2 regions of the Sulfitobacter sp. 1A13368 genome follow, and region 2 is predicted to be linked to the other one. Evidence: riboswitches for the same ligand, from Rfam matches in the RefSeq annotation. Region 2 holds a riboswitch; the other holds the start of a gene.

Region 1 (4,364 bases), on a different contig from region 2:
TTCCTCAAGGAAATAGTCGGTGGCCGGAATCGCCTGCTGGTTCGGGGCCGCACCGGTGTAGAACACATTGCGCGAGCTTTCCTCGCCCTCATATTGGACGGGGTAGAACATCAGCCCGTTCAGCTCTTCCAGAACGGGCAGCGCGGATTTGCGCGAGACCGAGGTCCAAGAGCCAAAGATGACATCCACCTCGGAGACGGTGAGAAGCTCACGCGCCTTTTCGGCGAACAGCGGCCAGTCGGATGCCGGGTCAACGACGACCGCTTCGATCTCACATCCCAGCAAGCCGCCCGCGGCGTTCTGCTGCGCGATCAGAAGCTCCATCGTGTCTTTCAACGTCGTCTCGGAAATGGCCATCGTCCCCGAGAGGGAGTGCAGCACGCCAACCTTGATCGGATCGTCGCAGGCCGCAGCGGCGGCTGAACCTGCGAGCAGAAGGGCAGCGGTCGCCGTGACTGTGCGTTTGGTGGAAAATTTCATGACGGTATCCCCGTTTGGTGTGCGGAAGAGCAAAGACGCGATGATGCCTCTTCCACACAGCGTTTATTGTTATCGCGCGCGGATGCCCCCCTTGCCGGACAACTCCCTTGGCGCCGCCCCATAGCGAGGCCTCTGCAGCCTCAATTTCAGGGCGCGTTGGAACAAGCCCTAACCCGAGGTCGCTTTCTGCGGCGCAGCAACAACGCCCTTTGATTGGGCAATTTGAGGTGGACCTGCCAAAATTTGGGCGCTGAGCGCATGGATTTGGCAAAGGCGGGGCATCGGCCGGCGGGTTGCACCACATATTGTGATGTTATAACGTCACTGAGATAATCCATAGCAGAGCCAGCAAACCATGCCCGCCACCGACAAACGTATCCCCGTCACCCTGCTGACCGGCTTCCTCGGCGCGGGGAAAACCACGCTGCTCAATCATATCGTCTCAAGCGAAGAGGCCCCCAAAATCGCGGTCGTCGTGAATGAGTTCGGTGAGGCCGGGCTTGACCACGATCTGATCGAAACCGCCGACGAAGAGGTCATTCTCATGCAATCGGGCTGTCTGTGCTGCTCGATCAGGGGGGATCTGTCGCGAACGCTGCAAGACCTCAAGCGCCGTAAGCAAACGTGGCGTGTGCAATTCGACCGCGTTGTGATCGAGACGACGGGGCTGGCCGATCCCGGCCCCATTCTCCAGACTTTCTTGGCCGATCCCTATTTGGCCCGCAAATTCCGCGTGGACGGGGTTGTGACGGTCGTCGATGCCGCGAATGGGCCGGACACGCTGGATCAGCAGTTCGAAGCCGTCTCGCAGGTGGCGATGGCCGATCTGCTGGTGCTCAGCAAATCCGACTTGGTGACCCAGCAAGCGCTTGCCGCCTTTGAAGGCAGGCTGCGCGACCTCAATCAAACGGCGCGCATCATCAAGGCCGAACGCGGGCTTATCCCGGTTGCATCGCTCTGGGGACTCAGCGGTATGCGGCGGGCGGTTGATGCGGGCAACGTTATGGAATGGCTCACGCCCGCCCCAGTGGCGGATCCGCTCGACAACCTCTCAGGCTTCGCCGCGCCCTCGGCATCCGCGCCCGTAATGCAAACCCACCAGCATGATGCACGGATCGGATCGGCCTCCATCGTGCTAGACGCACCGATCCCGGCCGAGGTTTTCGACCTTTGGCTCGACACGCTGGTCAGGCTGCGCGGGTCCGATCTTTTGCGGGTCAAAGGCATTGTGCATCTGGAAGACGTCCCCACCCCCTTTGTCTTTCACGGCGTGCAGCATCTTTTCGATCCGCCCGTCCCCCTGCGCGACTGGCCAAAGGACGACCAGCAGTCCCGCATCGTCGTCATCGCCCGCGACATGACCAACCCCGAACTGAACCGGAGCCTCGATATGCTGCGCGCCCGGCGCGATGGGCCTGGGCGACAGGCGAGATAGCAGCTTGACCCGGCATGGCTCTTCGGCCACAGATCAGGGCGATGGTTTCCAGCCGCCGCAGCGGCGTCTGGGATGAAAAGGGAATACGGTAAAGTAAGCAACGCGCGCCGAAACCGTAACTGCCCCCGCAACTGTGAGCGGTGAGTGACCCCGGCAAAAACCACTGAGCTTAAGGCTTGGGAAGGTTCGGGCGAACGTCGATCCGCGAGTCAGGAGACCTGCCATCACCGGCGCCGAGAGGGGCCGCAATTGCAACTCAACCCAGACGGGGTGTCTGGTTAGGAGAACATGATGGCGACAGGGAAACTCCCCTGCTGTAGAACATGGCTGCTCGATCCCCCGCGCGTTCGCGGAGGGCGACATGGATACGCATCAAAACCACAGGATTACGGTTTGCACCTCATGCAAACACAAAGGCACGGATTGCCGCCCGGGCTTTGACCTAATCCAGAGGCTGAGCGCCGCAATCGCGGCAGCCGGCGCCGCGATCCCCGAGGATTTCGAGGTCGCGGGCGTGGCCTGTATGGCGGGCTGCGACCGCCCCTGCACGGTGGCCTATCACGCCAGCGCAAAGGCGACCTACCTCTTTGGTGATATCGACCCTGACGAAGACATCGACGACCTTGTGGCCTTCGCCCAGCACTATGCCACATTGAATGACGGCTGGTGCTCTTCGCTGGACCGCCCCGGCAAACTGCGCATATCCACCCTTGCGCGGGTGCCCGCGGCGATGATCGAGCTGAAACCCAGCCACTTGCGCGTCTCATGAGGGCCGCCGACCTTGCAGTAAAGGATGTGAGCTGGGCGCCGGGAAAATCGGGCCAGCCGGTTCTGCATCCTACGTCTTTCACCGTCGCTGCGGGTGGCGTTTTGGGCGTGCTGGGGCCGAATGGCGCGGGCAAATCCACCCTCTTGCGTCTGCTCTACCGTTTTCAACCGCCCCAAACGGGATCGATCCATGTGGGCGGGCGTAATATCTGGTCCCTCTCCGCCCGTGCCGCCGCGCGGCGCATCGCCGCCGTCTTGCAAGAACAGACGCCGTCCTTTGGGCTGACGGTCTTGGAGATCGTCCGCCTTGGCCGCACGCCTCATCGCGCGGCGTTTTCGTCATCAAGCCGGAAAGACGAGCAGATCATCGACCGCGTCTTGGACCGGCTCAGCCTGCGCCCCCTCGCCCATCGCGATGTCGGCACCCTTTCGGGCGGGGAAAGGCAGCGCGTCATGGTCGCCCGCGCCTTGGCACAGGAGCCTCAGGTCTTGGTTCTGGATGAGCCGACCAACCACCTCGATATACGCCACCAGCTTGAAATCGTGTCCCTGATCCGCGGTTTGAACATGACCATCGTCGTCTCACTTCATGACCTCAACATGGCCGATGGCATCTGTGACGAGGTGCTGGTGCTGAAAGACGGCTATCCGCAGGGCTTCGGCCCGCCAAATACGGTTCTGACCGATGACCTCGTCTCAAAAACATTTCGCGTCGACGCGCAGCGCGAGCGGCTCACCCCCAGCGGCGCGGCGCATTTCTCATTTGCCCTTCCAGATTGAAACGGAAAACTCTTATGAAACTTACTCTCACCACCCTCGCCGCCCTGATGATCGCCGGATCGGCTATTGCCCAGACCACCGTGCAAAGCTGCGACCGCGAAGTCACCTTCGATCACCCACCCCAAGCCGCGGTCGCCAATGACGTGAACCTGCTGGAGATGATGCTCGTGCTTGGCCTTGCAGACCGCATGGTGGGCTATACCGGCATCTCGGGCTGGAACAAACTGGACCAAGAGATGACCGCAGGTGTCGCGGCGCTGCCGGAACTGTCGTCGAAATACCCCTCGCGGGAGGTGCTGATCGGGGCGGATGCCGATTTCTTCTTTGCCGGTTGGAACTACGGCATGAAGGTCGGCGGCGAGGTGACGCCGGAAACGCTCGCCCCCTTCGGCATTCAAGTCTACGAACTCACCGAAAGCTGCATCCATATCGGTCAAAAAGCCGCATCCTCGATGGAGGATATGTACAAAGATCTGCGCAATCTCGGCACGATCTTCGACGTCTCGGATCGCGCCGAGCGCTTGATCGAAGGCTACCAAGCCGAGCTCGACGCATTCCTAGCGGCGCTGCCCCCGCTTGAGACCGCCCCCCGGGTCTTTGTCTATGACAGCGGCGAAGATGTGCCCTTCACCGCCGGGGCCTATGCCATGCCAAACGCTTTGATCGAGGCCGCAGGCGGCACGAACATCATGAACGACCTTGAGAAAAGCTGGGCCACCGTCGGGTGGGAGGCCGTGGTCGCGCGGGATCCCGAAGTCATCGTGATCGTCAATTACGGCGAAGTCACCGCCGATCAAAAGCGCGCCTTCATGATGGAGAACCCCGCCTTCGCCGACATCGACGCCGTACGCAACGACCGTTTCGTCGTGCTGGAATATGTCGAGGCCACGCCCGGTCCGCG
Region 2 (4,364 bases):
CGGCCTTGGACATCAGCACGATATCGGCGCAGGAAATCTGATCTTCGAACACTTCGGAGAGCGGCGTTTCGTGGTCGAGGCTGTCGTCGGCCAGACGCTGCGCGTCCACGGCGGCGACATCAGCGGCGAAAGTGCCAGCCGCCACGGCCTCGGCATCGGCCAGCGCGATGACGCCGTCGACGGTGATCTTGGACCGGATCGCGGGCCAGTCGAAGGCTTTGAGCAGCGGTTTCGGCAGGGCGAGCCCGGAGGTTTCAATCAGGATGTGATCGGGGCGCGTCGGCAGGGCCATCAGTGCTTCGATGGTGGGGATGAAATCATCGGCCACGGTGCAACAGATGCAGCCATTCGCCAGCTCGACGATATTCTCCGCCGGGCAGTCGTCGATGGCGCAGGATTTCAGGATGTCACCGTCCACACCCACGGTGCCAAACTCATTGACCAGAACGGCAAGGCGACGCCCGCCTGCATTGGTCATCAGGTGGCGGATGAGCGTGGTTTTACCAGCGCCGAGAAAGCCGGTGATGACGGTAACGGGAATTTTGGCGAGATCGCTCATGCGGTAGGCTCCTGCGGCAGGGTCAAAGGGGGGATACGCGCAAGGCTTTGCTTGCGAAAGATGACCGGGCGTTCGCGCCAGGGCACCAGCCCGTCTTGGGTGGCGGCATAGGCGGCGGCTCCGGCAAGGATGTCGGCGGCGTCTTCCTTGGTCAAGCGGCCATAGACATAGGACCATTTGCCCGGCGCAGACAGTGCCACGGCGGCCCCTTGCGAACAGGCGGAAAGACATTGCACTGGCACGATGGTCACGCCCTCTGGCGCGCCTGCGGCGTCGAGGGCGGCATGAAGCTGCGCGCCGGGGCGCGGGGCGTCTTCCTCCAGCACCTCGCCTGCGCGGCAGGTCATGCAGACATGTAGGGTCGTGCTCATTAATCTGATCCCATCGGGTTATGCGTGCCGGGTATGCGCTCCGGCGCGCTATGAAAAGGGGAGGCGGTGCGATTATTCAACTGTCAGCACCTTGCGCGCTGTAATCGGCGCACCGTTCACCGCCAAGGGGCGGTGATCATTGGCGTTGAGCGTGACCTCAACCGTGACCTCGCCTTTGGGCAGATCGGGCAGATGCAGCCATGGGCCATAGAGCCGTCCGATCTTGGTGCCGTTGACATAGACATGGGCGTGGCCCTCGCCCGGTTGGTTGTCGCCGCTGGCGTTTTGGGGGGCAAAGGCGAAGCCTTCGGTTTCCACAAAAAGATTGTGGCCCGCCATCGGGTCGGGCGTCACGCGGATGGCAAGGCTGGGGGCATCTTCGGCAGCCAGCGCGATGGGCTGGCCGTGCATCCGCGCGTGATCTGCACCGCCGTGATCCATCCCGCCGTGGGCGGCAGGGTCGCCGTGGTCATGGCCGTCGAAGGTCACCCCGTTGCTTGCGGCGATGGCAAAACCAATGCCACCGCCGAAGACCAATCCAATGGCGAAAAGCGCCAGTGATCTGTCCATTTCGACCTCCCTCAGGCGCTCTGCGCGCCTTCACGTTGCCAAAAGAACCCGGCGAAACTGCCCAGCAACACCCATGCGGCCAAGCCGATGCCAAGCGCACGGGCGGCGAAAAGCGCGCCGATCTCGGTCGGCACCGGGCCGCTGAAGCTCTCGGGCTCGGGCGCGCCGATGATATGGGGGGCCATCAGCAGAACCGCCGAGCCGATCCACGCGCCCCAGCCTTTGCCGAAGGCCAGCAGCCATAGCGCCACCAGCGCTGCCGCTGCGGCGGCAAACCACCAGATCTGCCGCGCGGTGATGTCTGCGGCAGCGACGCCGGGCACTTCGGGCGCAAGGCTGAACCCCGGCGCGAGGTGGAAGGCGACGAAGCCTGCAACGCCCCAAAGGATGCCCCAACGGCCATCGATCACCGCGCCGCGCTCTTCGCCCAAGCTCATCGCGGCGAGAAGGATCAGCGCATAGGCGGTATAGGTCAGCATGGTGAAGATCAGGCTCAGCCCGTCGCGGACGGCGTCGAAACCGGGTAGCTCAGGGTGTGCGCTGACCGCATCGGCCCCGAAATGCACCAACGCGCCGGTCTCATAAAGCTCGGCATGGAGCAGCACGGGCTGCACGAAATAGAGTTGTAGCAGGCCGGTCAGCAGGCCAGCAGAGGCCCCTGCAAAAAGGGCGGAAGTCAGAAAACGTGAAAACATCGCAATGATCCTTGGATGCGAAATGAAATCCGGCGCCGCGCAAAAAGCGGGCCGAAAGCATCACCCAGCCTCAAGATATGCCAAAGCCCTCCCGACGTGGCGAACGGCGGGCGCGAACTGGATGGCGAAAGGCGGGCAATGAACGAGTGGCAGAATCACAGACAGCCGGACTGCGGCATGGCAGCCCGGACCCCCGTGATACCGAACGCGGCGCTTAGTGGCAGGGAAAGCCTGTCGCGTGGCGCACGTCATGGGCGGCATCATGCAATGCTGCGGCCTGCACATGGCCGGTCAGCGCCATCAGAGCCACACCCAATACGGCGGCAAACAGCGCCGGTACGAGTTTGCTGCGCGTGGCACCGGCGGTCTTAATCATCGTCGTCATTTTCAATCTCCTTACCGTCACACCCGACGGGATCTAGCGTTTCATTTGCCTGGCAGGTCTCCTGGCTCGCGGGTCGTGGCCTTTGCCCGCCTTCCCCGTCCGGAGGGACAAGTGGCACGAGGGGCATTGGCTTACCGCTTACAGTCGCGGGGGCGGCTTCGGCTTCAGGGTCTGGCGACCCCTTACTGAATTCCCTTTTCGGTCCCACACCCAAAGGCGCTTTTCGGGACACCAAGCACCTTCAATTACGCATTTTAGGCCCTTCCTGACAAGCCGCATTTATCGAACCTCGCGGAACCGTATGGCGCATACAGCATTTAGTAGATAAATATGGCCCAACCCCCAGTATGCGGGTTGACCCAAAAGCCACGTGCAGGGCACATTGACGGCCAGTTTCGATCAAGGGGCGGGAATTCATGAACGACAACACGGTCTCCGCCGCTCGGCAGACCCTGACCGAAGACGTTCTAGGCAAGGTCGTGCGCTATGCCCGCCTGCCGCTGTGCATCACCGACCCGACCCTGCCGGACAATCCCATCGTCTATGTGAATGACGCTTTCACCGATCTGACCGGCTATGGCTTGGATGAGATCGTGGGCCAGAACTGCCGCTTCCTGCAAGGCCCGGAAACCACGCGCGAAAGCGTCGATGCGGTGCGCGAAATACTACTGGCCCGCCGGGTCGACACAGTTGAGATCGTGAACTACCGCAAGGATGGCAGCCGCTTCCTGAACGCCCTACAACTGGGGCCGATCAATGACGAAGACGGCAATCTGATCTATTTCTTCGGCTCGCAACTCGACGTTTCCGAACGCCGCCGGGTGGAGCGGGAGCACCGGCAACTGGCCGATGACGAATTGCTGCACCGGCTACGCAATATCGTCAACGTCATGACCGCCATGGTCCGCCTGACCGCTCGTGAGGAGCCGACCCCGGCGGCCTTTGCCGACAAGGTGATCGAGCGGCTGGCCGCCTTGGGCGCGGCGCATTTCGACACGATTGGCCGCAGCGACCAGCATGAGGTGGATTTCGAGACGCTGATGGGGCCGATCATGCGGGCCTATACCTCGGCCACCGAGGATCAGATCAACCTCACCGGGGCGAATCCGCTGATCTCGCACCGCCTCGTTTCGCCCCTGACGCTGGCCTTGCACGAGCTGGCGACGAATGCGGTGAAACACGGCTCGCTCAGTTCCGATACCGGGCGGGTATCGCTGGATATCACCATCCTTCAGGAGCCTGCCCGCCTGCGGTTTGTCTGGCGCGAGACAGGCGGGCCGGAGGTCATCAAATCTCCGCGCAACAGCGGCTCGCGGATCATCCAGTCCTTGACCCGCGCGGTCGGTGGCACCCTGCACTACGATTGGCAGCCCGAAGGGTTGATTGCCACGGCGGAGTTCCCCTTGGCCGCCCTTGGCGAAGGCTGACCGTCAGACGATCACCTGCTGCGCGGCCTGCTCTCCGACCCCGAAAACACGCTTGTAACGCGCGATTTCATCCGCCGGCCCCATCGCCTTGTTCGGGTTGTCCGAGAGTTTGACCGTAGGCCGCCCATTGGCGCTGACTGCTTTGCAGACCAAACTAAAGGGCGCCAGCGCATCATTCGGCACCAGTCCGCGGAAGTCATTGGTCAGCAACGTCCCCCAACCGAAAGAGACCTTGGCCTTGCCCGCAAACTGCGCGTGCAGCTCCTTGATCTTGTCCACATCCAGCCCATCGCTGAAGATCACCCGCTTGGTCGTCGGGTCCTCGCCGCGGGCGCGCCACCAGTCAATGGCCGTCTG

What was found. Region 2 has a riboswitch for cobalamin ahead of ACGYK4_RS11570 (CbtB-domain containing protein). Riboswitches for the same ligand answer to the same signal wherever they lie in the genome.
Region 1: another riboswitch for cobalamin. It lies ahead of ACGYK4_RS14025 (DUF1636 family protein); the one in region 2 lies ahead of ACGYK4_RS11570 (CbtB-domain containing protein).

Annotation. Positions count from the first base shown of each region.
Region 1 is NZ_JBIFFR010000006.1:281,838-286,201, forward strand. Features, by position in the region: gene urtA (urea ABC transporter substrate-binding protein) at 1-480, opposite strand, end outside; gene ACGYK4_RS14020 (CobW family GTP-binding protein) at 836-1,915, shown strand; cobalamin riboswitch at 1,941-2,156, shown strand; gene ACGYK4_RS14025 (DUF1636 family protein) at 2,277-2,684, shown strand; gene ACGYK4_RS14030 (ABC transporter ATP-binding protein) at 2,681-3,463, shown strand; gene ACGYK4_RS14035 (ABC transporter substrate-binding protein) at 3,478-4,364, shown strand, end outside.
Region 2 is NZ_JBIFFR010000005.1:90,496-94,859, reverse strand. Features, by position in the region: gene cobW (cobalamin biosynthesis protein CobW) at 1-559, opposite strand, end outside; gene ACGYK4_RS11585 (DUF1636 family protein) at 556-930, opposite strand; gene ACGYK4_RS11580 (hypothetical protein) at 1,003-1,500, opposite strand; gene ACGYK4_RS11575 (CbtA family protein) at 1,512-2,195, opposite strand; gene ACGYK4_RS11570 (CbtB-domain containing protein) at 2,410-2,580, opposite strand; cobalamin riboswitch at 2,614-2,831, opposite strand; gene ACGYK4_RS11565 (PAS domain-containing protein) at 2,997-4,007, shown strand; gene pncB (nicotinate phosphoribosyltransferase) at 4,011-4,364, opposite strand, start outside.